DNA from 2 places in the Salicibibacter cibi genome. Region 2 is predicted to be linked to the other one. Evidence: predicted binding sites of a transcription regulator. Region 2 holds the regulator's gene; the other holds the start of a gene.
The links. Region 2 encodes LexA, which represses DNA repair genes until DNA is damaged. Its sites were predicted from a motif close to CGAACATATGTTCG; they were not measured.
Positions count from the first base shown of each region.

Region 1: dinB (DNA polymerase IV) is a predicted target of LexA. The motif match lies at 13,477-13,490, and genes of this name have one in related genera.

Region 1 is NZ_CP054706.1:2,591,781-2,606,857, forward strand. It holds gene HUG20_RS12915 (hypothetical protein) at 1-138, opposite strand, end outside; partial or broken gene HUG20_RS12920 (YjcZ family sporulation protein) at 310-393, shown strand; gene HUG20_RS12925 (catalase) at 491-2,563, opposite strand; partial or broken gene HUG20_RS12930 (spore coat protein) at 2,639-3,201, opposite strand; gene HUG20_RS12935 (hypothetical protein) at 3,342-3,710, opposite strand; gene HUG20_RS12940 (SOS response-associated peptidase) at 3,808-4,473, shown strand; gene HUG20_RS12945 (putative glycoside hydrolase) at 4,673-5,950, opposite strand; gene HUG20_RS12950 (YkyA family protein) at 5,947-6,585, opposite strand; gene HUG20_RS12955 (YaiI/YqxD family protein) at 6,847-7,287, shown strand; gene HUG20_RS12960 (YusW family protein) at 7,485-8,084, opposite strand; gene cobA (uroporphyrinogen-III C-methyltransferase) at 8,197-9,603, opposite strand; gene cysC (adenylyl-sulfate kinase) at 9,625-10,224, opposite strand; gene sat (sulfate adenylyltransferase) at 10,240-11,382, opposite strand; gene HUG20_RS12980 (phosphoadenylyl-sulfate reductase) at 11,412-12,110, opposite strand; gene dinB (DNA polymerase IV) at 12,323-13,363, opposite strand; gene HUG20_RS12990 (hypothetical protein) at 13,569-13,880, opposite strand; gene HUG20_RS12995 (metallophosphoesterase family protein) at 14,014-14,742, opposite strand; gene HUG20_RS13000 (Bcr/CflA family efflux MFS transporter) at 14,797-15,077, opposite strand, start outside.
Region 2 is NZ_CP054706.1:1,890,431-1,905,507, reverse strand. It holds gene HUG20_RS09755 (LLM class flavin-dependent oxidoreductase) at 1-776, opposite strand, end outside; gene HUG20_RS09750 (DUF3219 family protein) at 793-1,077, opposite strand; gene HUG20_RS09745 (ABC transporter substrate-binding protein) at 1,414-2,406, shown strand; gene HUG20_RS09740 (ABC transporter permease) at 2,539-3,387, shown strand; gene HUG20_RS09735 (quaternary amine ABC transporter ATP-binding protein) at 3,414-4,586, shown strand; gene HUG20_RS09730 (YhgE/Pip domain-containing protein) at 4,654-7,062, opposite strand; gene HUG20_RS09725 (TetR/AcrR family transcriptional regulator) at 7,144-7,719, opposite strand; gene thiT (energy-coupled thiamine transporter ThiT) at 7,856-8,497, opposite strand; TPP riboswitch at 8,491-8,591, opposite strand; gene HUG20_RS09715 (hotdog fold thioesterase) at 9,377-9,763, shown strand; gene HUG20_RS09710 (MBL fold metallo-hydrolase) at 9,791-10,585, shown strand; gene HUG20_RS19485 (hypothetical protein) at 10,908-11,030, shown strand; gene lexA (transcriptional repressor LexA) at 11,180-11,812, opposite strand; gene HUG20_RS09700 (hypothetical protein) at 11,957-12,145, shown strand; gene HUG20_RS09695 (DUF896 domain-containing protein) at 12,309-12,542, shown strand; gene tkt (transketolase) at 12,773-14,761, shown strand; gene sirA (sporulation inhibitor of replication protein SirA) at 14,937-15,077, shown strand, end outside.

The DNA of each region.
Region 1 (15,077 bases), 700 kb from region 2:
AACAGCCCCCGCCATCGCTATCCAACCGGAAATCGTATATACATGGCTAACCTCTTGCGTAACAAGTGCTAATACGAGAATAAGCAACCATAGGATGAGTCCGCTTAAAAACCAATAACGTTTTTTCCCCTTATCCAATCCACTGCCCTCCCTCATTCCTGCGCCCTAAGAAGCCTATTTTTCGTGCACGAAAGTCTGTCGCAATCCTGCCTTTTTCGACTGTGCAGTTTTTATGTAGTCCAACTGCCCTTTCACTATCTGAGTGTTCATCATACATTATTACTGATACATGTTGAAAGGGGGATAAAAATGTACGGAGCAGGCGGAGGATTTGCGTTAATTGTTGTCCTGTTCATCCTTCTCATCATTGTCGGAACATCGTTTGGCGGCGGAAAAGGTTACGGCGGTTATGGTTACGGCGGCGGTTTTTGGTAATCATCAGCCACTTAACACGTAAAACTCCCACCTTCCGGTGGGAGTTTTACTTATCTTAAACCATTTGCCGCTCCCAAAATCGATGGGCAGCAATTGCTTCGATGAATGGTTGAACAAAATCGGTATTATTGTCTCCCTGTACAACGCCCATGCCATCGGCCAAGTTTACGTTTTTTAGCCAAACCAAGCCTTCATTAGTGGCCGCAATTGGCTTGAAATGCTCAAATGCTTGCCTCATAAATTTAGTTGCGCCCCTTTCAAACATGGCATCGGCATTTTTTCCCCCATCTACATAGACAGCATCAAACGCGACGGAAGCATCGGTTTGAAACGTATGCACGGACTCCACCTTGCTGTCGTTGACACCTGTGATCGGACCGAGCTTATCACTTAAAACCCTTGGTTCTACGCCTGCTGCTGCCAAGGCGTCAATTATGGCTTCCACTTTTTGACCATCGTAACCTTCGGCGATGATAATTGCCACTTTTCGCGTCTGCGCACTTTTCGTTGTATTCGCCTGACTGAGTGCCGGCGATTGTTTGGTTACATCGGAGCCACCGGAAGTTGGCGGAGTACATCCGATGGTTTCGGCAAAGGCTGCAGCCATATCCACATCCACACTGGCAAACATGTCAACGACTTTTTGTTTTACGTCTTTGCTTTTCACTTTGCCGACCTCGAACCTAAACGCATCAATAATATGCTGTTTTTCCGGCTCGCTCATGCTATTCCAGAACAATTTTGCTTGTGAAAAATGGTCCTTGAAACTATCGCTACGCGCGCGAATTTTGTGGGCATCGACTCTTTCTTGATAATGGGCATAGCCCCCCTCTTCTTCACTAACAGTGTGTGGCGAACCGTTCGCCAAAGCGTTTCGGTGATGAGCAACGTTTCCTTTATTGATGGTCTGGCGCATAAAACCTTCACGTTGATTGTTAAAAAACGGACAGACCGGACGGTTAATCGGAATCTCGTGGTGATTCGGGCTGCCAAAACGGAGGAGTTGCGTATCCAAATAGGAAAACAAGCGCCCTTGCAACAATGGATCATTGGTAAAGTCAATGCCCGGAACGATATTAGCCGGATGGAACGCCACCTGCTCCGTTTCCGCAAAAAAATTGTCCACGTTGCGGTTCAATGTCATCTTTCCAATTATACGCACCGGCACATCTTCTTCCGGCCAAATTTTTGTGGGATCAAGGACATCAAAATCAAACTTGAACTCATCCTTTTCATCGACGATCTGCACACCGAGCTCAAATTCGGCAGGGTTGCCTAAATTAATATTGTCCCACAAATCACGGCGATTAAAGTCGGGATCAGCCCCGCCGATAATTTCCGCTTCCTCCCAAGAAAGCGAATGAACACCCAAGAGTGGCTTCCAATGGAATTTTACGAAATGCGCCTTTCCTTCCTCGTTCACGAAGCGGAATGTATTAACGCCAAACCCTTCCATCATCCGAAAGCTTCTCGGAATGGCACGGTCACTCATGAGCCACATAATCATGTGGGCGGTTTCCTGGTTTTGTGTCACCCAGTCCCAAAACGTATCGTGAGCGGCAGTCGCCTGTGGGATTTCATTATCAGGTTCGGGTTTAATGGCATGCACAATATCCGGGAATTTAATCGCATCCTGAATAAAAAATACCGGCATATTGTTCGCAACCAAGTCGTAGTTCCCTTCTTCTGTGTAAAATTTCGTTGCAAATCCGCGCACATCTCGCGCTGTATCTTTAGAGCCCCGTTGACCGACGACCGTTGAAAATCGAACAAAAACCGGCGTTTTCACACTTGGATCTTGTAAAAATTTTGCCTTCGTAAACGGCTTCATCGATTCATATAATTCAAACTCGCCATGCGCGGCAAATCCACGGGCATGTACAACCCGTTCCGGCGTACGCTCATTGTCAAAATGAGTTACTTTTTCCCGAAAATGAAAATCATCCATAATCGTAGGGCCGCGCTCCCCCACTTTTAACGAAAATTCATCCTCATTCATTTTGAGTCCTTGATTTGTCGTCAATGGTTTGTCTCGATTATCATAACTCCTAAACGCTTCCAGCTGTTCATTCTTGCTGTTTTCACTAAAATTATTTTCTTCTTCATTGATGTTCTTTTTATCCTTCACGTCGCCACACTCCCTTCCTTAGTAAAGCGCAAGCGTCCTTCATCAAACGAGGCGCTTGCGCTGGATCTCATTAAACTACGTCGTTTGCTGCTTCAAGACCGGATAGATCGCTCCTACCTTTTGAATGTCCATGGCCGGGGCAGGCGCAAGTGGATAGTATCCCTTGCTAACCATATATTGCCAAATATCATAAGAATGATGGCTACTGTTTAAAAAGGAGTTCTCAAAAAACGTACGCAATTCCGGGTTTGCGCATTCTAAGGCCGCCTTTGCATAATTTGTGGCTGCCGATTTTTGATTGAGCAAATAACCCGTCGCAATCTCCCGATCGTTCGGTTGTTGTTCCGTCAAACGTAGTTCGACCGGGGGAAGTGGAGTGACCGGCGTTTCGGTATAGCTCGTTAAATTCGGAGTATACGTGTCCGGTTGAAACGTAGAGATATCGGGGCGGAGGCGTCTTGTAAAAACTCCACCTTCATATTATAATCATTGACATGCATCGGAAAGTGTTGGGTCAACATTTGCTGTAGTTCCGGGTCCTGGGCTTGTTTCATCCACGTAGACATACAAGATATCGTGTTGTAACAACTCATGGCCAGTTCGCTTAATTCATGAAATTCATGTCCGGCTAATTGCATATATTTCTCCTCCAAATGTCATAAATTATTTCGCAAACTTAGCCTATCCGTGCATATATGGATTTATGCATTCTTTGGGGGTATCATAACCACAAGGAAGAGGGCATTGGACCTCGGATCATATGCGCATTTATTGCCCCTTACTCGCGCTCATCGAGCCGTCGCTCAAGCTCGACAATCTGCTGCTGTAGCGATGCTATTTTGGCATCCGTATCGGAGTTGGGATTGCCATTCGGTTGATCGAGGCCAGTTGGTAGCGGAGCATCTTCATTTAAGCCGTTTTCATCGGCATCCTCCGTCGCCTGCTCCCTTTGCAATTCGCGAAGTGCGATGCTGGCAGCTGAAAATTGAAGCCCTTCACCGATAACAGCCAACAGTTGACCAACATATTCCAATTTAACAATAAGCGATTCGGAATCCTGCTCTTCTTCGTCGTTTGTCGTTTGCGGAGGTTGCCAACCGTACATGGAAGAATAAGAACGCTTCCTGCCACCGAACACCATCATCACCTCGAATCACGCCCATTAAGTATTTATCCCATTGTATGTAGACATTTATAAAAAAGTGTACGTCCGCAATGGCATGATATTTGAGGAGGAAAAACAGATGTGTGGACGTTTTACGTTGTATGATCAAATCAAAGCCATCCACAAACGCTTCGGCATTGATGTCAGTAAAATTGACGAAGCAATGCCCAGCTTTAATATCGCTCCTTCCCAATCTCTTATCACAATCATTAATGATGGAGAGCGGAACAGACTGGGCCAACTGCGTTGGGGGCTCATCCCTTTTTGGGCAAAAGACACAAAAATCGGCTATAAAATGATTAATGCACGTGCAGAAACCGTTGCAGAAAAAAACAGTTTTAAACATGCATTCACACGCAGGCGGTGTCTTATCCCCGCGAACGGATTTTACGAATGGAAAACCGTTAATGGAAAAAAACAACCGTATTATATACAACTAAATGGGGAAGAGTTATTTGGATTCGCAGGTTTATGGGAGAAATGGACAAACGGGGAGGAAACCATTTTTTCTTGTACGATTATTACGACCGAGGCAAATGAAATGATGAGCGACATTCACCACCGTATGCCCGTCATCCTTACAAAGGAAGAAGAAGCATCATGGCTGGATCCAAACATTCAGGACCCAAACATTCTTAAACAACTTCTGGTCCCCTTTGAATCAAAAGAGATGCACGCCTATCCCGTTTCTACAGACGTCAACAGCTCGAAAAACAACCACGGGGGATTGCTGCATGAACTATGAATGTCAAGGTGGGTAGTCGACCACACCCCCTGGATCGATCATTATCCATGCATGATCATTAAAGAACATTGCCTCCCTTACATCGATTCCGCATTAAGGAGAACATTTTGAATGCAATCTTGCGACCCAGAAGATATCGAAAGCAGATATATTTTCGATCATTCGAACCTAAAAAAGAGCCTCGAGTGGGCTCCTTTTGCTAATCCGAATCTTCTTCGACAATATCCTGTTCTGCATCGAGTTCGTAATCCGCACCTTCGGAATAGTCATTTGCCGCGTCCCAAAGAAGGAACTCGTAAATGTCATTATCATAAAGCGCCTGGATCTGTGCCTCCACTTCATCGGCGCCGTATTCCATCCAATCGCCATCTGACAAATAGGAAGCGGTGAAGTCCTGAAGCCAAGGTCTGGAGATCGGTGGGTCTTCCATATCATCCATCAGTTCGTTTTCCAATTGAGCATATTCGTCAACAATATCATAGGGCTCAAGATCGGGTTGATCGATACCAAAATGCGGTGTCCAGTGGCTTGGATAAATCATCGATGACATAATATCCACGTTTTCGGCGATTTCCGTAAAGTTTTGCCCGATCCCCGGTGTCTCGTCTACTGTTGCCGCGTAACCGAAAATATCACCCGAAACTTTCACTCCATAAGGCCTTAACTCTTCACGGGCATACTCGACAAAGTCGGTGACGGCATCCACTCTATTTTGAACATTATCTTCTCCGGATTCGGCATAATTCCCTTCAGTGTATTCCAGGTCATCATCACGGTTTTCAAATCCTTCAGGGAAGCGTATATAATCAAACTGAATTTCTTTAAATCCCGCTTCAGCTGCTTCTTTGGCTACCTCAATATTATACTCCCATACTTCTTCAGAGAATGGGTTGACAAACGATTCGCCGCTGTTGTTTGACCAAACATCCCCGTTGTCCAAAAAGGAAAGCTCCGGTTCTTCCTCAGCCAACTCTGTATCTTTGAAAACAACGATCCTGGCAATCGGATAAATATCGTTTTCTTCGTATGTATCCATCATGCCCTCCATATCGTCGATGATCTCATTAGTATTGGCCTGGATACGCTCATCGTCTGAATCCGTTTCATAGGTGATAAACCCGTGATCATCTTTAACGTCAACTACGATGCTGTTCAGAGTTGTATCATTAACTAAGTTTACAAGGTCATCAGCATTGTCGCCCCCCATGGAATGGGCTGTCGAAAAGACCCCCTTGACACCGTCTTCCGGGTATTCAATCTCAACACCGCTGTCATACGTAAAACGATCGGGAATTAAGCGTGGAAGCGCGAGCAAGTCATCGTCGTTTAGCTCAAATAATGCTTCTTCTTCCTCTTCCCCTCCTTCTTCCTCGCCATTCTCTTGTTCTTCTCCATCTTCTTCAGCAGAAGCCGGATCATGATAACTGCCAAAAGCTACAGCTCCCGCTAATAAAGCGACGGTTATTTTTTTGCTCATGCGCTCGCCTCCTCCAGTGTATCGACGTCTTCAAGTGCGTTCTCCGTTGCCAATAGCTCATCATGAATGTTTTCAAGGAGCTGGTGGGCTTCTTCTTGAGCATCGTTAACGGTCTCAATTCCATCAGCAAGAAATTCGAAATCGCTATCCTCGCCTAATCCACTGAAATATTCGTCTTGGGTCTGAAGTTCCGAACCGTATGTTTCTACATAATCGTTCAATTCATTATGTAAGGAAGCGGTTTGTTCATTTAACTGTTCCAATTCGTCCATGGGCAGCTCTTCACTGTCTCCATCTTCTAGCACAGTCGCTATGATTTCATTTTCCATCTGCATGGCTTGCGCTGCATCGTTGATCGCTGCCAAATAAGATTCCCTCTCTTCAAGATTTGTGAACACTTGAGCATCCCGTGTTGAAAAAAGATCAGCTTCGTTTTCTGCCAAGTCTTCTTCAAATTCCTCTAGCATCCCTTCCTCCTGGGCCAATATATCATTAATGTAAGCGATAACGTTATCTTTTTCATTTTCTATTTCAACCACCGACGACGTAGCATCTTCTATACTGACTGATTCGCTGCAACCTGCAAGCGAAATCGCACATATCGTAATGGCGACCGTTTGCACCCATCCTTTCATTGGATCCCCCCCTTTTTTCTACTAAAAAACTTATTCATAGTATATCAGCTTTACACTTATTACTAAATGATTTCTCTTGCATTTTTTACCTACGGATTGCTTTAAATTGATTACAAATGGAAGAAAGCGATACAAAAGTGGTATTATTTAGTTGATGATAGGGATAGCCTTGGACCCATTCACTGGGTATTTATTTTTCGGGGGATTCAACGAGGTCTGAAATCCAGTGTTCGGAATCCCTAACGAAGGAGGTGTGAAGCCATGAAGATTTATGTAGATGCGGATGCTTGTCCAGTTAAAGATATCATTATAGAAAAGGGGCGTGCCGCAAATATTCCCGTTATCTTGGTGAAAAGTTTCAACCATTACTCGCTGGAAAAACAACCTGTCGGCGTCGAAACGATCTACGTCGATACCGGTGCGGATGCTGCGGATTATCGCATCACGCAACTCGCCGACGCCCATGATCTTATCGTGACGCAAGATTACGGATTGGCTGCCCTTGGGTTGGCGAAAAATTGCACCGTCCTCCACCATAACGGTTTCGTCTATTCGAATGAAAATATCGAACAATTGTTAAGCAGTCGCCATGCCCAAGCAAAAATGCGGCGAAGCGGCCAGAAAACAAAAGGACCGAAACTGTTCACCGACGAAGATCGCGAACGATTCAGAGAAGTATTGCAAGAAGCACTTGAGACTTAGAGGTGCGAAGGATCGAAGGATGTGTTCGTGTGTTTTTGAACGCCAGAGGGGCGTAGTGATATCGCCAAATGCCGCTGTTGGCAACCTAATGCAGGACACCCGAAGCTCATCCACTCAAGAAAAATTGGTTTTTCGCTAAGCTTTTATGGCGAAAGTCTTGCCAGCAAAAAACGAGGCGATCATGCCTCGTTTTTTTCCTAATACGTTTGTTGTACGTTATACATCTCATCATTTTCTAATTCAATGAAGAATTCCAACCTGTAAATGTCATCTTCATTAAGTTCCAACGCGGAAATCACCTCTTGAGCCATCTCTTCGTCATCCTGTTGGGTGTCAATTTGGAGGTTTTCAAGCACTCCCTCGATCTCTTCTCTCGCGTCGTCCCCTTCGCTTGAGTCATCTTCTTTTTCTACCTCGGCGTCCACCTCGTCATTCTCCGCTTCATACTCGAACTCCCACTCGGTGTCATCCGTAAATTGGATTTCTAATTCCATTTCACGTACCCCTTTGTCAAGCGCCGTTTCTCCGTCACCGGCGGTATCTTCCCCATTCATATCATCCATACCGTCCATCTCATCTTGCCTGTTGCCATCATCGGCCATATCGTTGCTCAAATCCTCGGTCATGTCCCCGTTATCATCATTCCCGGTTGCTTCGCCATTTCCGTTCATATCCCCGTTCTCTTCCATGGCATCGCCGCTTCCATTCATCCCGTCGTCCCCGTTTTGATCGTCAGCAGTTCCGCAAGCAGAAAGCAAAAGCGCGAGGCCAAGGGTCGTCATTCTTTTCCACTGCATAGAATTGTATCCTCCTTCTAAGTATGGGTGAAGGCTCTCGCTTAGCTTGCCCGCTTCCCGCAAACTTAAACAACATTTCTATGCAGTTTCTTTATTTTTTTCGCCCCCACCCTTAACGAGCTGCAACAACAGAACGAACCGAGATGAGTAACGCCGGAAACTCTTCGATGTTTGCCTCTTCGGCATACTGGTCAATATGGACACGGAAATCCTGCAACAACCGGCACGTCTCCAATCCGACGCAGACCACCATTTTATCCGAACACCAAACCGCCAAATCTTCCTCCAATTTCTGCGCAAAGGCATGCACTTGATCGGGCGCCGTAAACAATACCGTATTGATCCAATCATCGGCGACCAAACGTGAAAACACATCCTCTTTTACGCTAGAAGATTTTCGGCGAGCGATTTGCCAATACGAAGATCCATTTTTCGGACATGTCCCGACCGTCAATTCAGGATCCCCGTTCCTCTCCGACGGCAATCCATGCGCCTTAAGTGTCTCTTCCGTATCAACATCTTCCCCGGTCACATACGCAGGCAACCAGCGTAAATCATACCCCTCGTCTTTCCAATTCTGTAAAAAAAAACCGACACTACACGCATCCTCAAAATGCACACGCCGATAAGCCGTGAGCGGTGAACGAAGACGTTCCCGATTGAACGCAAACACATCCCCGGGATAAGAAAAAACGTGCGCGCCGAGGCGTGTCAACATACGGGTTGTGTCTTCCCTGCCGGTCACATCCCCACCTGCCCAAAGCACGCTTGTGCCTTGTAAAGGTAAATCCTCATACCACTGCAAATCCGCGTGAAACCGGGCCGTTTCCCCTACAATGACAAGCGCCGGGTTCGTGATCATTTTGGTCTCTACCTCGCTTGCAATCGTGGTGATGGTGCCATTTACCGTTCGCTGCTTCGGGGTCGTCCCCCATTGTACGACTACCGCAGGCGTTTCGGCACTCCACCCATCGCTTGCAAGCCGCTGCATCCAGAACGGTAGGTAATGCATGCCCATGTAAAAAATTAATGTATCTGCTCGAGGCAAGACCACCTCGGACAACGGCATCTCTTTGCGGGCGTGCCCGGTAACAAAAGCAACACTTGTGCTGAGTGAACGGTAGGTGGCCGGTACCCCGGCATAAGAAGCACCGGCAAGCCCGGCGGTCAAGCCGGGAACGACCTCATAAGCAATGCCTGCCAATCGGAGCGCCTCCGCTTCTTCGCCGAGATGGGCAAACACACCCGGGTCTCCGCCTTTTAAACGGACGACAAACTGCCCTTCCTGTGCATAATGCGCAAGCATCGTTTGGATCGTCGATTGCCGGGTGGCGTGACCTCTCGGAATTTTGCCACTATATATACGTGTGGCCTCTTCTTTTGTATGTTCCAATAAAAGCGGGTGGACGAGCCGGTCATACACAATTACGTCCGCACGTTCCAATAATGCTTTCCCCTTTTCCGTCAACAGTCCCGGGTCTCCCGGCCCGGCGCCGACAATGGCCACGCTCCCTTTCATCTTAAGCCCACCTTTCCACACTCACGAAGGCCGCAAGAGATCCTCCAATTGTTCTACAAGCTCATGCACGTTCTCCTCGGTTGAACGTGTACCCGTTTGCAACGTAATATCCGGGTCCACAGGTGCCTCATAAGGCGCGCTGATACCGGTGAACGATGGGATTTCCCCACTGCGCGCTTTTTTGTATAATCCCTTTGGATCACGGGCTTCGCACGTTTCAAGCGGACAATCCACAAACACTTCAATGAAACGCCCGTCCGGCAATCGCTCTCGCGCCCTTGCCCGATCATCGGCATAGGGTGAAATAAATGCAGTGCTCACGATATGGCCCGCATCGACGAACAGACGGGCAACTTCGCTGATGCGGCGAATATTTTCGACCCGATCTTCCTCGGAAAAACCAAGGTCGTTGTTCAAGCCATGGCGAACATTGTCCCCATCCAAAACGTAACTTCGATACCCATGATCATGAAAGTAACGGTCGATGGCATTTGCGAGCGTTGATTTTCCCGAACCGGATAAACCGGTAAACCATAATACAAATGCGGAATGGTTATTTTTTCGCTCCCGTTCGGTTTGGGAAACGGCAGCATCATGCCAAACGATATCTGCATTGCTCATCTTTTCTCCCCCTATCTATTGAACTGTAGACCGGTATGCTTCCATCAGCACGTTCACAACTTCACGCCTGCTAAATTCTTTCGGCGGTGCTTCACCGTTTCCAAGCATCTCCCTGACTTTTGTGCCGGACAATATCACATGTTGCTTCGAATCATGGGGGCATGTTTTGGCGGTCGCCATTGCTTCACAAGCATTGCAATAAAAACTATGTTCAAAAAACAACGGCGAAATGCCAAGCGCTTCGGCTGGGAACTGTTTTAATAACGTCTGCGCTTCATAGGTGCCGTAATAATCCCCAACACCGGCATGGTCTCTGCCAACGATAAAATGGGTGCACCCGTAGTTTTTACGCACAAGCGCGTGAAAGACTGCTTCACGGGGACCCGCATAACGCATGGCAGCCGGAAATACGGAAAGCTGGACCCGATCTTCCGGATAATAGTCCGACAACAGCACTTTATAACTTTTCATACGTACATCGGCAGGGATGTCCCCTTTTTTTGTCGCGCCAACAAGCGGGTGTAACAACAAGCCATCCACCGTTTCCAATGCCGTTTTTTGGATGTATTCATGGGCGCGGTGCACGGGATTCCTCGTTTGGAAACCGACGACCGTCTGCCAATTTTTTGCCGCAAAAGCTTCCCGGGTTTCTTGCGGTGCCAATGCTTCCGCTTCAAAAAGCCCATGCTCGACGGGACGGACAAGTGTAATTTCGCCGCCCACATATACGTCCGGTCGCGCAAAAAGCTGCGCAACCCCCGGATGAGCCTCATCTGCCGTTTTAAATACTTGCGTCGCTTCCTGTTCTTTGTCAGGTCGGTAAATGTCAGACACTGTTATCCACCCGTACGTAACGCCGTCTTTTTCCAAAAGGGCCGCTTCTCCGATGTTTAAATCAGCCGCCAAAGCTTCCGTAACGGTCAAGGTGATCGGCAGACTCCACACCAAGCCATTTTCCAGTTTCATAGAAGAAACAACATTTTCATAGTCCCGTTTGTTTAGAAAACCGGTTAATGGCGAATACGCGCCGTTTGCAATTAATTCCAGGTCTGCAAGCGCCATTTCATCTAATGGGATTTTTACTTTTGCCTCCGGCAAATCGGCTCCATACTGCCGTCTGTCGATCAGCGAACCCCCATGGGGAATACTCGTACTCATGCGTTATCCTCCTCAGTATGTTTTAACGTTTACCAATGCAGCCCGCATTCGGTTTTTTCCATTCCGCTCCATCTTCCGCTCCGTTCGTCTGCACCATCGAGCACTTGCGCCGTGCATGGGGCGCATCCGATGCTTGGATAATGATTATCATGCAACGGATTATAAGGTAACTCCCTGTCATGAATATGCGCCCATACATCTTCCTGCGTCCAATGAATGAGCGGGCAAATTTTCAAGAGTGAAAAGCGATGATCTTTCGCGATAAACGGGGTTTCCCGCCTCGTAGGCGACTGTTCTCGTCGCAACCCGGAGATCCAGGCTGTATATTGAGACAATTCCCGTTGCAATGGTTCAAATTTACGCATTTGGCAACATTGATCCGGGTTGCGTTCCCATAAACGATCGCCATGCTTTTCCTTTTGCTCTTCGACCGTATGTTCAGGTGTCAGCGCTTTGATGTTAAGAGTCGGAAAAGATTTTCGTACGTCATCGAGCAATGTATACGTTTCTTTGAAATGCAAGCCGGTATCGAGAAAAATAACATTTGCCCCAGGATTCACTTCTTCGATCAAATCAAGAAGCACCATCCCTTCGGCACCAAGGCTGCAGGAATATACAAGCTGATCTCCGAACGTTTTATAAGCCCAGGCCAATACATCGGTTGCCTGTTTATTCGCCAATGCCACGCTGTTCAATTCCTTCATTTCCTCATCGTTGAGTGTCGACATGGTCATCAATGGAAACGCCCCCTTTGTTTTGAAATTCCCTGCCGTAAGCAAAAAAGGATAAATCCTAACTAATTTTATAGGAATTATATGTTCTATGAGAATATTTTATTCAGAAACATTGAAAATGTCAATACACAATTTTAAATGTGCTGCTTCACTATTTATTTTCCAATTTTCAGTTAAATATTGGCGAACCTCCGCCCTAGAGGTTTTTAAAACAGTGTCATTGGCCGGTAGTGAATCGGATCTAAATTGGTAACGGTAATTCCGAGTAAACGCACCCCTTTTCCTGCCATGCCGACCTCTTCCCAAATGCCTGCCGCCTGATCATAAATCGCTTCGGGCGTTTCAAAATAATGCGGGGCGCTCACTTGTCTCGTTAACGTTTCAAACGACCGATACCTTATTTTCAGGACAACCGTTTTCCCGTGTTTTTGCACGCGGTTCAATGCAGTAACCACTTCTTGTGCGATTTTCCTTAGTTCATCCGTCACTTCGCTGTCGGTCGTCAAGTTATGAAAATACGTACGTTCTTTGCCGACAGATTTTCGTTCCCGCTTCATATTTAGCGGCTTGTTATCGATCCCGCGAGCACGGTGATAATAAGAGATACCCGCCTTGCCGAAAAGGGAAATGAGATCCATTTGTTCCATTTGATACAAATCTTCCCCGGTGTATATGTTAAGGTTATGCATTTTTTGCGCTGTCTTCGGACCAATGCCCGGGAATTTCTCAATCGGTAACTTTTTTAAAAAAGGAAGCGCTTCATCAGGTGGGACAACGGTCAAACCTGCCGGTTTTTTCATATCGGAGGCGATTTTTGCGATGAATTTATTATAGGAAACACCAGCGGAGCTTGTCAGTTTCGTTTCTTTCCATATGTCTCTTTGAATTTGCTTGGCGAGAATCGTCGCGCTCGGAATTTTCTTATTGTTCGTGGTGACGTCCATATACGCTTCGTCGATGGACATAGGCTCGACCATCGGCGTGTAGCGTTGCATGATCTCCCGAATTTGCAAAGAAGCTTCTCTGTATGCCCGGTAATTTCCGTCGATAAAAATCCCGTGCGGGCACTGCTCGTATGCTTTATAAGCGCTCATGGCCGAGTGGACACCATACTTTCGCGCTTCATAATTCGCCGTGGAAACAATCCCCTTCCCACCGGTTTTTTTCGGATGTTTGGCGATAATCACCGGCTTCCCCTTCAAAGACGGATCATCCCGCTCCTCGACAGACGAAAAGAAAGCATCCATATCAATATGTATGATTTTACGCGATGTATCCCGCTGCGGTTCGGGCAGTTGAAAATCATGAGAATCATGCACGGAATTTCCCTCTTTTATCATAGTATCTATTGCTATTATATCGAACGTACGATCCTGGGTCAAATCGTAAAAAAACCCTAAAGTTCGTTCACTTTAAGGATGGAAGGATAAGCATTTTATTTATTTTGGAGGATCAGCGATCCATTCTGGTCTCGAGTTTTTCCTTAAGATCGAACGATCGCTTATAAAGAGATTTAATATCGCTTTCGTGATGTTCGATCGTTCCTTTCATGATTGTCACATTTTCGGAAACGTCCACTAATTGCTTATGCATCACATCCTGCTTTTTTTCTACTCCATCAAAACGATCATTCGCTTCGGTTCGAAAGGATTGGAGCTCGGATCTCACTCCTGAGATTTCCTCGCGGAGCTCCGTTTTCATTCCGGTCATCTCCGTCTGCAATTCACGGATCGCGTCCAATAGCTGTTCGTTTGTTAGACTCATATTCTTCACCCCACTTCATTCTAAGTGTATAGAACTAATGTTCTTTTTTCAAGTATGAAATGCTGTTTCTTAGAAGTTAATGTCGGACACTTTTGCAAAAATAAAGGTGCAAAGTGCCCGAAGTTTCTCATCACTATGACGGCGGTTTTGCCTCCATAACAGCTTTCTGCATCATTTCCGCATAAGGATAGCCATTGTCGGTGTATTGTTGCGTTACTTTTTCCACATCGTAAGGCACACGTTCAATACTCACACGAAAACGTTCTTCGTCTGCGCGGACAATAATATAGGATGCTTTGCTTTGGCCGTCAAACGGCAAGCCTACGCTACCCAAATTGGCTAAACACTTTCCGCCGACGTAGCGCACATACGGAAGGTGAATATGGGCATACAAATATAAATCCGCATCTTCTTCCACCATCAGTTTGTTTTGTAAATGCTCAGGTGATTCATGAGGCAACACGACATCAAACAAACTTTCCGGCGTGGCATGAAACGTGTGCAACTTAAGGTGTGAATTCAACTCCCAATGAAACTGTGTCGGAAGCTGTGCCAGGTAATCTAAGTCTTCCGTTTCCAATTGCGCCATCGTCCATTCCCGTTCCTCGTTCATCATCGCCACCTTAGCTTCCGGAACCTCGCCTTCCCGAACACCGCGCACGACCCATTCATCCGCATTGCCCTTAATCACCGGACATTCCAACGATCGAATGCGATCCAACGCCCGTTTAGGCTCCGGCCCCCGATAGCATAAATCGCCTAACACGGCAACGCTGTCCACATGGTGTTTTTTTATATCAGCAAGCACTGCATCCAAAGCGACCGCGTTGCCATGAATATCCGAAATGAACGCCATCTTCATGTGAAAATCCTCCTTTTTGTACAGGATAGGAGGATTTGTAAAATAAAGCAATGATTAAGTGTCGCTCTTCGTCAGTTTCAGGAACGTAAACATCCCGATCGCACAGGTGATGAAGATCGTCGCGCCCATTGGTACCGCTGTGTCATTAATGCCGGCGAGCGGGGCTGCAGTCGCGCCGATCAAAAGCGGCAACATCCCGAGCAACGCGCTTGCACTCCCCGCCCGGTGCCCTTGCTTGGCAATCGCGAGCGTAAAAGACGTCGTTAAAACGACCCCCATACAAGTCATGTAAATAAAAATGGGAATCACAATCATATACAAAGGCCCCTCGATGA
Region 2 (15,077 bases):
TTTTTTGCTTCTTGGATCGATGGGATGCCATGCCCTTCGTTTCCCTTTTCTTTCTGCAATTGCCAAATGAGAGGGCTTAGAGCAATTTCTTCCGCTTTTGCCGTCGTTTCTGCGCAGATCGCGGAAATGGTTACGATTATTTGCGGTGTTTGTGCTTGTTTTCCGGGGGTGAAAGCATCCACATATTGCTGGGCAATTTCCTGGCCATCCTCATCGCTCATGAACTGGCCGAACACATAGCTTAGTCCGAATTCTCCTGCAAACACGGCACTTTTTTCACTCGTGCCAAGCATCCAAGGGGTAGGGGAGGCGCTCGGAATTGGAGATGCAGATACTTTTGGAACTTGGTCTTTTAAATAAGCGAGCAGTTCCCCGACCAATTCTGGCATCTTATAGACATTTTGCAAAAAGTTATCATTTAATGCATTCGTCACTTCAGCGGAGCCGCCCGGAGCTCGTCCGATTCCCAAATCAATCCGATCTGGAAAGAGTGTAGCCAATTGGTGATGGATTTCCGCTATTTTGTACGGTTTATAGTGGGGAAGCAAAACCGCGCCGGTGCCGAGACGAATCGCATCGGTTTTCGCTCCGATATAACTTAACACGACTTCAGGAGCGGAACAGGCAAGCCCCGGCAAATCATGATGTTCGGTCATCCAAAAACGCTCATATCCAAGCCGCTCTCCCATCTGTGCCAGTTCCATAGATTCATTTAGAGCCTCTTCAGCTGTTTGATTCGACGAAATCGGTGATTGGTCCAATATGCTTATTTTCATATCAACGCCTACTTTCTTAGCTATTCACTTCGATTAAATGTAACGTATAATCTCCCACTTGTCCTGGAATATACAAGTTTGTAATCGAGGTAAAATACTGCTGAATCGTTCCGCGAAACGTTAAATCCCGCTCCGGTACTTTCACATCAAACATTCCTTCATATAGCAAAGTCGTAATTGCGTGATACTCCTCGCTCGTCACTTTAAACGAAACGTTGATTTTATATAAACCGTTGACTTTTTCTTCTTCGTAGCTTTCCACTTTAATGGTGTAGTTATTTAACTTGATTTCGTTAACCAAAAGAACCATCCTCTCTATCTGTAAAGAAAAGGGTAGCATTCAGGGAAGCGCGGGGCAAAAGATGTGCCCAAAAAAGCACAAAAACGTAGCCCTTATTGCCATTTCACACAAAAAAATTCAATGTAATGAGCTTTTTTGTCGAATTATATTGAATTATACCTGAAATTGCTAAAATTTATTGATATAAGTTTTCTTTGCTAGTAAATAATTACGATAACGACAAATATGTAAGAATAACGACTGATTACTATTTTGACTTCTTACATGAAGTTTGGTGTAATGAGCAAGTAAATTAGATAAGCATCATACATAGAAAATTTGGAGGGGTTTTGTCAAATGAAGAATGGATTTCGAAAAAAAAGAAATAAATTATGGTGCACAGGTGGCCTGCTTTCCGTTGCAGCCTTTGGCTTAGCTGCTTGTGGCGGAGCGGAAGAGGACAACGAAACGATTGTCTTTGCCGAACCTGAATGGGAAAGCATATGGTTTCATAATTCTGTGGCGCAAATCATTGCTGAAGAGGGGTACGGATATGCCACGGAGACGCAGACAGGGAGCTCTCCGGCTACATTGCAAGGGTTGAGAGACGGAGATATCGATGTTTATTTGGAAACATGGATCGAGAATATGCAAGAGCCGTATCAAGAAGGGATGGATGCAGGCGAAATCGTTGAGCTTTCCACAAACTTTGATGATAATGAACAAGGGTTGTATGTTCCTACATTTGTCATTGAAGGAGACGAAGAGGAAGGCATAGAACCGATGGCGCCTGATCTGGAATCTGTGGGGGACTTGGAAGAACACTGGGAAGTGTTCGAGGACCCGGATGAAGATGGAATTGGGCGAATATATGGTTCTCCCCCCGGATATGAAGCGGAAACGATTGTAGATGATATGTATGAAGAGGCCGGATTGAATGATAACTATAATTTGTTCAGCCCGGGATCGGAGGCTGCCCTTAACACTTCATTGTTAACTGCATATGAAGATGGGGAGCCTTGGATCGGTTATAATTGGGAACCTACTTGGATTATCGGTTTGCTTGATATGACATTATTAGAAGAAGAAGACCCTGACGATCCGTTTTTCCCATCCCAGCCGGTAACCGTGACTGCCAACACAGAGTTTGCAGAAAATGATGATGAGTTTGTTGCGTTTCTGGAACAATATGAGACGAGCAGTGATATCACCGGGGAAGCACTGTACTACATGGAGGAAAATGATGCGGATGAATGGGAAGCTGCCGAATGGTTCTTAGAGGAGTACGAAGATCTTTGGACCGAATGGGTGCCCGAAGATGTAGCTGAAGATGTACTGGCGTCTTTATAAAAAACGTTTAAAGAAAGACAAACAGTGGAGTGATAAGGTCTCTGTTTGTTCTTTCCTCTTTGTTTTAAGGAAAAAGTTACCAATAGAATGGAGTGAAGTGGGGATGGGTATTATCCGGTTTCCCGGGAAGCGATGAATACGTTTCCGGACATTGATTTCGATCTTGGACAATATATAGATGATTTTGTCAACTGGCTTACCGATAACCTTGGCGTTGTTTTTGATGTGCTTTCAGATGCCATTATATGGAGCTTTCAGTTATCGTCATCCTTCCTCTTGTGGTTGCCTTGGTGGGTGATCATCGCGATTGTTTTTCTGCTGGGTTGGCGGTTGATTCGTTTATGGACAGGTGTAATGTTTGCGATATTCATTTTTATGATCGGTGCTTTTGGTTATTGGGAACTTATGATGGATACAGTGTCGATTATTTTGGCCTCTGTCATCATCTCCCTTATCGTAGGTATTCCTATCGGCATTTTTATGGCATATAAAGATCGATTTGAAAAGTTCATGAAACCGATTTTGGATGCCATGCAAACCATGCCCACCTTTGTTTATCTCATTCCGGCGATGATGCTTTTCGGATTGGGTGTTGTTCCGGGCATGTTTGCGACAATCATCTATGCGATTCCTCCTGTTATTCGTTTAACTAACTTGGCGATTCGCAACGTTTCAAAAGAAATGGTGGAAGCTGCTGATTCTTTCGGTTCATCCACTTCACAGATACTATTCAAGGTACAATTGCCGCAAGCTTTACCGACTATTATGACCGGCATTAATCAAACGACGATGATGGCGCTCGCGATGGTCGTTGTTGCATCCATGGTTGGTGCACAAGGATTGGGATTGGAAGTCCTCTCTGCATTGCAACAAATTGATATCGCTACAGGGTTTGAAGCCGGGATCAGCATCGTTTTTCTGGCCATTATTCTGGATCGCCTCTCGCAAAGCGTGGCCGAAAAGTACAAATACACGGATTGATCAAATTGTGAAAGTAGGAATGGAAGATGTCCACAAAGATCAACGTTGAACATTTAACAAAAATCTTTGGTCGGGATCCGCAGGAGGCTCTTGATTTAGTGAAAAAAGGGGATTCCAAGGAGGCCATATTGGAAAAAACGGGACATACCGTCGGTGTATATGACGTCTCTTTTGATGTGTCCGAAAGTGAATTTTTCGTTATCATGGGCTTGTCCGGAAGTGGAAAATCTACCTTGATTCGCTGTTTAAATATGTTGAATAGACCGACCGCGGGAAAAGTGATTGTGAACGGGGAGGATATTGTTCCCTACTCGAAAAAGACGTTAAGCGAATTTAGGCAAAACAATATGGCCATGGTTTTTCAACACTTTGGCCTGTTCAGCCATCGATCGATTTTAACGAATGTCGCTTATGGTTTGGAAGTCAAAGGGTTTAAGCAAGAGGAAAGAGAAGAAGCGGCTAAGCAAGTATTAAAAACCGTTGGGCTTGAAGGATGGGAACAAAAAAGACCCAGTGAGCTGAGTGGCGGTATGCAACAGAGAGTTGGCTTGGCCAGGGCTTTGGCTACTGATCCGAATATTCTGCTGATGGATGAACCATTCAGTGCATTGGATCCGTTGATTCGTCGGGAGATGCAATTGGAATTGTTGGACATTCAAGCCAAATTGAAAAAAACGATTATTTTTATTACACACGATGTGAACGAGGCTTTTCAACTCGGTGACAGGGTTGCCGTTATGAAGGATGGCATTATGGAGCAAATCGGCACACCGGAAGAAGTTCTGGAAACCCCGAAAAGCGATTATATTAAAGAATTTGTAAAAGACATTGATAAAACGAAAGTATTGCAGGCGCAAAATGTCATGTTTAAACCATCGGCGATTGTTCCTGTTGGAGGCGGAGCTAAATTGGCGATTGAAGAAATGAGAAATCATGGGATTTCGAGCGTGTTTGTGATCGGTGAGAACAAAAAACTTGAAGGTCTTGTAACGATTGACGATGCAATAAAAGCCAACAAGGAAAATCAATCACTGAAAGACATTATCAAATCCGATTATCACACGACCGATCCTGAAACGTATATCGAGAAGCTAATTCCAATCGCCACGGAAGCGAAGTATCCAATTGCTGTGGTAGACGATGACGAGCGATTAGTAGGTTATATCTCTCGCGTGTCGGTATTGGCGTCGCTCGTTTGAGGGGCTAAAGTGCCCCTTTCTTATCGGCAGAGAGAAAAAAGGGGCAGCTACAATGGGTAGCTGTCCCTTATGATTCCGTCTTTTTCTTGTGTTTGATGGCAAAAAACAGGAAAGTCACTCCCGATGATACAAGTAAAATCAACAGCAGCGGCCAAGACTCAAGCAACAATCCCGGTTCGCCCATCATGATCGTCGCCCGTAATCCTTCAACGGAATACGTCATCGGCAGTAAGTTGTGCACGTATTGGAAAAAAGCAGGAGTTAGTTCCACGGGGAAAGAACCTCCACTTCCTCCGAGTTGTATGATCAATAAAATAATCGCGATGAAGCGCCCGGGATTTTCCAATATGGCAACGAGCATAAAAATCAGCGTCATAAAGGAAAGGCCGGAGAAGACCATGAAAAATGAAAACCAACCAGGGCTGGCGATATCCAAATCAAGTCCGAAGAAGGTGACTCCGATGAGCGCGATCGTTTGAAGTATGCCTACTGTCCAGATGACGCCCAACTTACCGGAGAACCAATTCCAGGCCGTTTCGTGTTTCGTCAACGGTTGATAAAATGGGTAGATGATCGAGAGCGTCAAACCTCCGACGAACAATCCCAACGATAAGAAATAAGGCGATAATCCTTCTCCGTACGTGTAATCCATGGTTTCACTTTCCGATACGGATTCAACGGGGGAAGTGAAGAGCTCCTGCTGTTCTTCAGATAGCTCATTTTCCAATAACGTTTCAGCCAATGTCTCAAGATTTTCGTGCAGTTCACGGGATCCGTCATCGAGTTCTTCGAGGCCATCTTCAATCTCAAGGCCGCCTTCGAATGCTGTTTGCATTTCCGACGACAGTTCGTCTGCTCCTTCGTTCAAATCTTGTACGCCTTCATCAAGCGTCTGCACCGCCTGTTCCGCTTCATCGATCGTAGCGTCTGCCGATGAGAATACTTCGTCTGCTTGGGAAAGAGATTCATCCAAATCTGCCAATGTGGATCTTGCTTGCGGAAACACTTCCAATAGCTCGATGTCTCCATCACCGATCCCTTCCGGTGCGGCAGTACGAGCATTTTCCAACTCCTCACTTACTTCATTTATCCAGTTTGACACGTCTTCCTGTCCGTCGGAAATCGTATCTGTGGTTTCATTGAATGCTGCATCGATCGTTTCGAGTTGCTCTGAAAGCTCCGGCGTTGCCTCTTCCATATCATCATACGTCTCATTTAAAGCATCTATGGTTTCATCGATTTGTTGGCACGATTGACCATCTTCGGCGTCAATCCCGTCAACTGTTTCTGAAAATGTATCCGCATAGCTTTGTAATTCTTCATCTTCCGGGTAGTTTTCAGCAATATAATCGGATAAACCTTGAGCTTCTTCATCGGCGTCATCCCATTCGTCAAGCCTTTCTTGCCATTCGTAACAGGTCCCTGCAAACGATTCTAAATCATTCAAGCTTTCATTTGCCCGATTTTGCCATTGATCCAGGCGATCATTCATCTCGCGGATATCATCGAGGGTACCTTGTGCGTCTTGAACGGGTTCGTCAATGTCTTCCAGACGATCGTCCAATTGGCCTAGCGAATCTTCGGCTGATTGCAGGGAGGCGCTTGCAGCCGCCCAATTTTCATCAAGCGAACGAAGGGATTCTTCCAGTTGTTCCGCATCGTCACTTTCCAAATAAGCGCGGGCGTTTGTTACATCCGTTTGCATCTCGTTCAACGTGTCTTCCAATTGATCGATTTCTTCACTGTTATGGAAAAACTCCGCGAAAGCTTCTACTTCCGTTCGCAATTCATTGGTGCCTTCAGCGGCTTCGTTCGTTCCTTCATGTAAGGAGCCGGCACCTTCACGCAAGTCTGACAAACCTTCCGTAAGGGAGCCCATGTTTTCAAGCGCTGAATCCACACCGTCCGCAAGTGTTTCAGCTCCCTCCTCAAGCTCTACTGTTGCGTCCGCCAGCTCGGTGTATGCATCATCGATCACTTCCACATAAGTTTCCGTTAGTGTCCGGGACAGTTCCTCTTCAATCGTGTCCACCGCCTGCGTGCCCATTTGAGAGGCAGCAAAGTTAACATCCTCATTGATATCATAATAAATCATTCCACTTTCAGGATCCTCATCCTGTAAAGAAGACACATCTTCAGAAAAAGAAGCAGGGATGAAAACGTATAAATAATAATCGAACGCATCGAAGCCTCGTTTTGCTTCATCGGCATCCGTCACATGCCAATTGAAATCTTCGCTTTCCAATAGTTCGTCTACGAATTCATCCCCGGCATTCACTTCTTCTCCGTCCAATTCAGCTCCTTCATCTTCATTCACAATAGCAACGGGAAGCTCCTCAAGCTGACCGTACGGATCCCAGAAAGCCGAAAGCAGAATGCCTCCATACAAAACAGGAACCAATAGAATGCCGATGATCGATATGAGCATTTTTTTGTCTGCGAAAATAGCCTTCCATTCGGCAATAAAACCCTTCAATGTAAAACCCCCTGATTCGACCGAATGACCATAATAATATAATGGTCATTTTTTATTCAAAAAAAACATCATTTATGTGTATCATCGAACAACGATTCCTTTAAAAATGTGATTTTCAAAGACCTGAAACAATTCTTCCTCCGTCAGCGGACGTTTTTTCGCTTCCCAATCAACGATGAACGCAATGTATAATTTATAAATGGTGAAGGCTGTGATCTCCGTGTCCATTACTTGCAGACGACCTTTTTCCACCCCTTGCGCAATGGCCTGTTCCAAAGCGGTGATAATGAAATCTTCAACCTTTTGCATCGCAGACACCGCTTCTTTCGTACCGTAGACATTGACTTCTTCGGCAAGATGCGTCAGTAGTTGATGCTCTTTGCGATATTGCAACGTATCATATAAGGCACGGTGCAATTTCAGAATGGATTGTTCGTCGTTGTGTTTCACCCGTTCAAAAATGGTTCCGAGATCATGTAAAATGCCATCCATCACGGCTTCCAACATTTTTTCCTTATTTTTAAATTCGGTATAGATCGTGCCCTTGCCAACACCGGCAAGCCTGGCAACGTGGGCGACTGATGTGCCTTTATAGCCAAATAAAGAAAACGCCCGTTTCGCTGCTTCTAAAATCGTGGCGCGTTTGTTAGTGATCATTTTTGATAACCTCTTTTCGAGAAAATGACCGAATGAACAAATTGGTCATTATTATAATAACATGCGTGAGCCATCAGTCAAGGGGGAGGCATGAAAAGTAACATGCACGAACGTATGGTGCGCCCGTGCACAGTTCTTAAGAGGGAAGATGAGGGGTAGTTTTTTTTATTGGAAAAAAATCAGGCTGTGCCCTGGAGAGGATGTAGAGGACAACAAGGGTGATCAAAATTTCCGGCAATAAATAGGAAATGTTGTACCCAACCGAATAGAGATAAGCATTCATTCCATCCGGGGTGAAACTCCCAAACCAAACAACACCGGAGACGACGTGGGATAGAAATCGTAAGAAGCCGGCGAATAACAAACCGAAAAACGCCCAGTTTACGGACAATTTCCCCTTGCTATTGCGAAAAGCAAACAATGCGGCAAGTCCAAGAACTGCGTAGGGCACCGGATAATCCAATAGCATTTGGATCGGATGAATAATTGAGGCATTATACATTAAATTCACGATCCCGACGAGCAATCCTGTCAAAACCCCAACGCGCCATCCGCGCCTAAAAGCCATAATGAAAATCGGCACCATGATAAGAGAAACCGAGCCGCCTTGTGCCCAAGGTCCAGGAAATTTCACGAAGCTCAAAATAAACGCGAGTGCCGTCATCAAAGCGATTTCAACCATTGCAAGCGTCCGTTGGTGCATAAAAAAATCCCCTTTTCTGTGATCCACAGGGGGAAGCAAAGCATACATCACAGGCGTTCGCACCTGTACATCCATGCCATCCACTTCCCTACGCTGGTATGAACCAGGTCAGGTTCCAAGAGTTAGGACGCACGTCCCTCTCAGTCTTTCGACACCTCTAGCGGAAAAATATTTTAATGATCTTCCTTCATTATACGCCTATTAGGAAAACTTGCAAGTACGAGGAGGGAAACGGTTGAAATAATGGGGATCTGCTTAATATTAGTCTCCACGTGGTGGTTGTGGCACCAAAAAATCGGGAAAACCTAAAAATAGTCCCCACTCAACGATTTCCCAACTGACTTTAATCATCTATTTTGGTAATATATAACTAGATCCTCTAATGATAAATCAACGGAGAGGATTGATTTTATCCTGAGACGGAAGGATTGTTATCTCCCAGGGATATTTATCAATTACTAAAGAGGCAACCGGAACTTGATACATCGCCTTCCACTAGTGCAGAGCGGTTGAATTACTCGGTCACCCAGCATTGGGCACTAAAATGGGAAAATGGATGCGTAGTAAGGGTCAGAGGCGTCCCTACACAAGTGTAACTTCATACCTTCAAAGAGAGGGAAAGCTGGTTCGAGAGGAATGACAATCCTGATCTAATCCTCAAACGGAAGAAAAGCTGTACCTAGCGGGACAAGAGTACCGATCCATTCCCTCAAATGGACAGGTTCTCAATAATTCGTTTGTGGAATTACGTGTGTTGGTGAAAACGCGTAATAAAAGGAAAAAAAATGGAATAAGGCATGACACTGATTGTCTACGATTAAATGTTATTTTTTGATTGATTTAGAATGAACATTCTTAAATAAAACCAAACAGAAGGAGCGGATAGGAATGATTGTTTCTCAAGATGTATTGGATTTGTATGATGTGGATGATAAGGAAGCTTTTGCCGAAGAAATGCGAACGCGGGGTAAAGATTCCCTTGTTGGCGAACTAGAAATGGAGTATGTGGAACTCAGTTCCAACCGTTTGATCATGACGATGCCCGTGGGATCTAAGACGAGGCAACCGGCCGGTATTCTGCACGGCGGGGCATCGGTTGCGTTGGCGGAAACGGCGGCAACGATGGCGACGGCAATGAATATAGATCCGCAAAAATTCAATCCGGTAGGAATGGAGATTAATGCAAACCATATTCGCAGTAAAACCGACGGCGTTGTTACGGCAACCGCTACGCCTTTTCATAAAGGACGCACGACTATGGTTTGGGATATTCAAATAACCGATGAAAATGAAAAGTTGATCTGTGTCGCTCGTTGTACGATGGCAGTTGTTTCAAAATAATAAAAAAAGGAGAGGAGTGCAACTGTGATGCAAGTATACGAAAAAGAAGATGTGACTTGTGTAAAAATGGATGTTGTTCTCGGAGGGGAAAAAACAAATATCGTCTATGCCTTTTTGGTTGACGGGATGTTAGTCGATACCGGACCACCGCGCATGGAGTCTGAACTTATTCCTTTTTATGAAGCGCATTCGATTGATTTTGTATCCCTTACCCATAGCCATGAAGATCATTCCGGAACAGCGCCGTGGTTGCAGCGAAACTTTGAAGTGCCTATTCATGTTCATCCGAAAGGGATTGGTATATGTGCCCAAGATTCGCCCTATCCGGAGTATCGTCAGATGACTTGGGGGAAGCGGGAAGGGTTTCAGGCCACGCTACTCGATGGTACGATCCAATCTCGAAATCGGGAATGGAAAGTTATTTATACACCGGGTCATGCCGATGATCATGTCGCGCTTTTCGATGAAGAAAACGGTACGCTATTTTCAGGGGATTTATTTGTCTCACCGAAACCGAAGGTCATTATGAGCAGCGAATCCATTCCGCAAACGATGGATTCCATCCGAACATTGCTCGCTTATGATTTTGAATCGTTATTTTGTGGTCATGCCGGATATGTAGAAAACGGGAAAGAGATGTTAAAGCAAAAACTGGATCACCTTGAGAACCTTTCCGAAGAGGTAAAACATCTTCACAAAGAAGGGCTTTCCGTTGAGGAGATTAGAGACAATTTTTATCCGAAAAAGTATCCGATTATAAGCGTCTCCGGGGGAGAATGGGACTCTTTGCATATTGTCTCTTCGATTCTGGAGAATGAATAACAAAAAAATTCCCTGCACGTTGCGCGTGTAAAGGTACCCTCGAGCGAAATCAGCTCGGGGGTTATTTTCGTGGAAAAGGTTCTTTGATTAGAGCGAGAGTGGAGACCGCATATTTCCGTTCGGGCTCCATGGACACCTCATGGTTACTCAATCGAAGCTCCGAACGTTATTTCGGTCTTCATGGACCCCTTCATGACGACCATTACGCCGAACCAATCCATCATTCGGAGTCTCATCAACAACGTGCCAATCTAATCATTCGTCGCATCACCTCGCGCTCGTTTATACATACCATATTGGCAAAGATCGCGAGGTGATGGGTGTGTTGGAAATTGGTCTTTTTTTAGCGATCGCGGCTTCCATGCCCGGGCTGTTGATTCTCGCTGTACTGATCACAGCAGGGCATTATCGCAAAAAGAAAAACCGAAACGGGAAGAAAAAATAATCAAGCCGTTCTAAACAGATATGCGATGTGCATATAGTAAAACAGAAACGGAATTAAGTTCCAATAATATTATTATGTCAACTTAAACCCTGAAATTGGGAAGGGAAGGAAACGTTTGATCTTCCCGCCCTCTTAGGTTTGCAATTTTTTCACGAGATCGTACGAAAGACACCGCTTACTTTTCCAAGCACTTGGCAATTGTCAAGAATGATCGGTTCCAACGCTTGGTTTTCCGGCTGCAATCGGATGTGGTTCCCTTCATTATAAAAGCGTTTGACGGTTGCTTCTTGTTCATCCGTCATCGCTACGATAATATCACCGTTATTTGCGGTCGGTTGTTGGCGCACAATCACCTGGTCACCATCAAGAATTCCTGCGTCAATCATGCTGTCTCCTTCAATGGTGAGCATGAATACCTGGTCAATTCCGACAAAATCGTCGGGCAACGGCATATAGCTCTCTACATTTTCGACGGCTGTAATGGGAACGCCTGCGGTTACTTTTCCGATTAAAGGAACATAAGCACTTGCCGGCTTGTCTGCTTCGGAAATTTCGTTTCCTTGTTCATCCAGATGAAGGACTTCAATCGCTCTTGGCTTGGTCGGGTCTCTACGAATATACCCTTTCTTTTCCAATCGGGCCAAGTGGCCGTGAACGGTTGAGCTCGAGGCAAGATCGACCGCTTCCCCAATTTCTCTTACTGAAGGCGGATATCCTTTCTTTTTTACATTGTCTTTAATAAATGCAAGGATCGTTTCTTGTCGTTGCGAAAGCTTTTTCATTTCATTCACCTCGTTAATATTTATTTTTTATAGCTTATCATATAAAACAAACGTTTGCAAACATTAGTTCCTTAAAATGCTTGACACGAACGATAGTTCTGCTATACTAATAAATAGAACAAACGTTTCGGAGGTTTTCTTATAATGAACCAACAAGTTGGAAAAGAACGCGGAAAAGGACAAGAACGCATGTTATTGTTTTTATTCGCCCTTTCTATCATCATTATGACGTTGGTTGCCGATCACTCGATTGGGACAAGTGAGGCGGAAGCGGAAGGGCATCCTCAAACAACAGCACTTGTGCCAACACCGGTTGAACATACGGATTGGTAGAGGGAATAAAAGAATGGGGACGAAAAAGAAAGCATATCAGGGACTATTTATATTCAGCCATTCATTTAGGTTATAATATGAACTGTTGCCTGTTGATTTCTTGCGGGCATGAACGTTATAGTGTCGTTAAGCATCATTCATGATTCTATAAGGGGGAGCTTCATTGATATCCGATGAAAAGCTTGACCGTATTAATGAATTAGCCAAACGACAGAAAACGACGGGGTTGACTGCAGATGAGGAAGACGAGCAAAAAGGCTTGCGGGAAGAATATCTACAGAATTTCAGGACCTCTTTTAAACAGCAGATTCAAAATGTATCCGTCGTCGATGAGAACGGAAACGAAGTAACCCCGGAAAAATTACGCAGTGCAAAAGGCAACCGCCGTTCTTACTAACGATAAAAAGCGGTGCATCGCTCGTCAAAGTGATGCGCCGCTTTTTTTCTTAGCAGATAAGAAAATATAACTCAAATTTTCTTGCCTGCATAAATTGGACGAAAGCTTTCGTCATAAAAGCTTGGCGAAACGCCCGGTTTTCTAAAAAGGATGAAAGATATTCTTGTTTTACTTTTAGAAACCATATATCATAACAATAGAGACAATTCATAAAGGGAAGGATGGAAACATTGACTTCAAACATAGAAAAACGCGCCATTAATACGATACGGACATTGTCCATCGACAGCGTCAATCGAGCAAATGCAGGCCACCCGGGGTTGCCCATGGGTGCAGCGCCGATGGCCTTTGCATTATGGACGAGGCATCTCAAACATAACCCGACGAAACCTGGTTGGTGGGATCGGGACCGTTTTGTCTTATCCGCAGGCCACGGCTCCATGTTGCTGTACAGTTTGCTTCATTTAAGCGGATACGACTTGAGTCTCGGAGAGTTGAAAAACTTCCGGCAAATGGGGAGCAAAACACCCGGCCATCCAGAATACGGACATACGGCGGGGGTAGATGCGACGACCGGCCCTCTCGGACAAGGCATTGCCATGTCGGTAGGGATGGCAATGGCAGAAGCCCATCTTGCCGCAACGTACAACCGGGAAGGATATGAATTATTCAACCACTATACGTATGTGATTTGCAGTGATGGGGATGTCATGGAAGGCGTCGCTTCGGAATCCGCTTCTTTAGCCGGCCACCAGCAATTGGGACGGTTGATTGTGCTTTACGATTCCAATGATATTTCCCTCGACGGCGATTTGAATCGCGCGTTTTCGGAGGATGTTTGCAAGCGGTATGAAGCGTATGGCTGGCACACGATCTTTATCGAAGACGGTAATGATGTTGAGGCTATTGACCGCGCGATTAAAGAGGCGAAAGAAGATCCCCGTCCGAGTTTTATCGAAGTAAAAACCGTTATTGGTTTTGGTTCGCCAAACCGTGCAGGCACAAATGAAGCACACGGGAAGCCGCTTGGAGATGAAGAAGCCACGCTCGTAAAAGAAGCATATGAATGGGATCACGAACCGTTCCATATTCCCGATGATGTTCGTGCTTATTTTGAAAAGAAACAAGACGAAGCCGTCGATGGGTATCAACAATGGATGAAAACATTTGAGGGGTACAGCAAGGCATTTCCGGAAAAAGCCGAAGAACTCAGGCGCGCGTTTGACCGTGATTGGCAAACGGATCAGTTGCAAACGTTGCCGAGTTACGTTGCCGGAGAAGATACACTTGCCACCCGAAAAGCTTCAGGGGCAACAATTCAGGCGATTTCGTCTCAAGTGGACGGGCTGTTCGGTGGTTCTGCCGACCTCGCCTCTTCCAATAATACATTGATGGACGCGTATGAAGATTTTACGAAGGACAACCGTGAAGGCCGTAATGTCTGGTTTGGGGTGAGGGAATTTGCCACCGCGTCAGCGTTAAACGGCATTGCCTTACACGGAGGCTTGCACGCGTATGGAGCAACCTTTCTCGTCTTTTCCGATTATATGCGGCCGGCCGTTCGCTTGTCAGCGTTAATGGGTGTTCCCGTTACCTATGTTTTTACCCATGACAGCATTGCGGTCGGCGAAGACGGACCGACCCATGAACCGATTGAGCAGTTGCCATCGTTGCGTGCGGTGCCGAACCTTTCCGTTATCCGGCCGGCGGATGGGAATGAAACCGTTGCAGCTTGGCGGCTGTCGCTGGAAGCAAAAGATCATCCGACCGCCCTCGTATTAACGCGACAAGGGCTTCCAACGATGACGGATCCGGCGCGCACGTATGAAAACGTGAAAAAAGGCGCTTATATTTTGGCGGATGCCGATCGGCCGGCGGCGGCGATTGTCGCGACAGGATCGGAAGTTGCACTCGCTATGGGAGTAAAGGAGAAACTCTCCGAACAAGGCATTGCCGTTCGTGTCATCAGTATGCCGAGCCGGGATCTTTTTGAAAAGCAATCGGAAGCTTATCGGCAATCGGTCATCGACACTGCTATTCCAACGGTGACACTGGAAGCGGCGGCTACGTTCGGTTGGGAACGTTATGCCGGAGCGAACGGCAAGACGATCGGCATCGATCAATTCGGAGCTTCAGCTCCCGGCAACGTTGTGATGGAAGCTTTCGGATTTCACGAAGAAACTATTGTAAATGAAGTGAAGACCTTACTGGAACAGTAAGCAGCGCCCTGGGAAGGTGTCCTGGATAAACGCCAGGGCACCTTTTGTGCGAAAGAATGTTATCGGGACAAAAAAATTGTCGATCATTACCGGGTTTTATCATACAAATGTTGACATATTATTTTGCGGACAGGCATTAAAATAATGGGAAGGACATCTAAAGGAGGGCGAGCATGTGCACCGATATGACATCTATCTTCTAAAGCCGGGAATCGCCCGGCAATTTATCCAATTGGAAAACAAACTCTTTCAACTTTTTAAAGAGTATGAGACAGTACCTTCCCTTCGCCATGAAGTCCAAAAACAAGTCGATTAT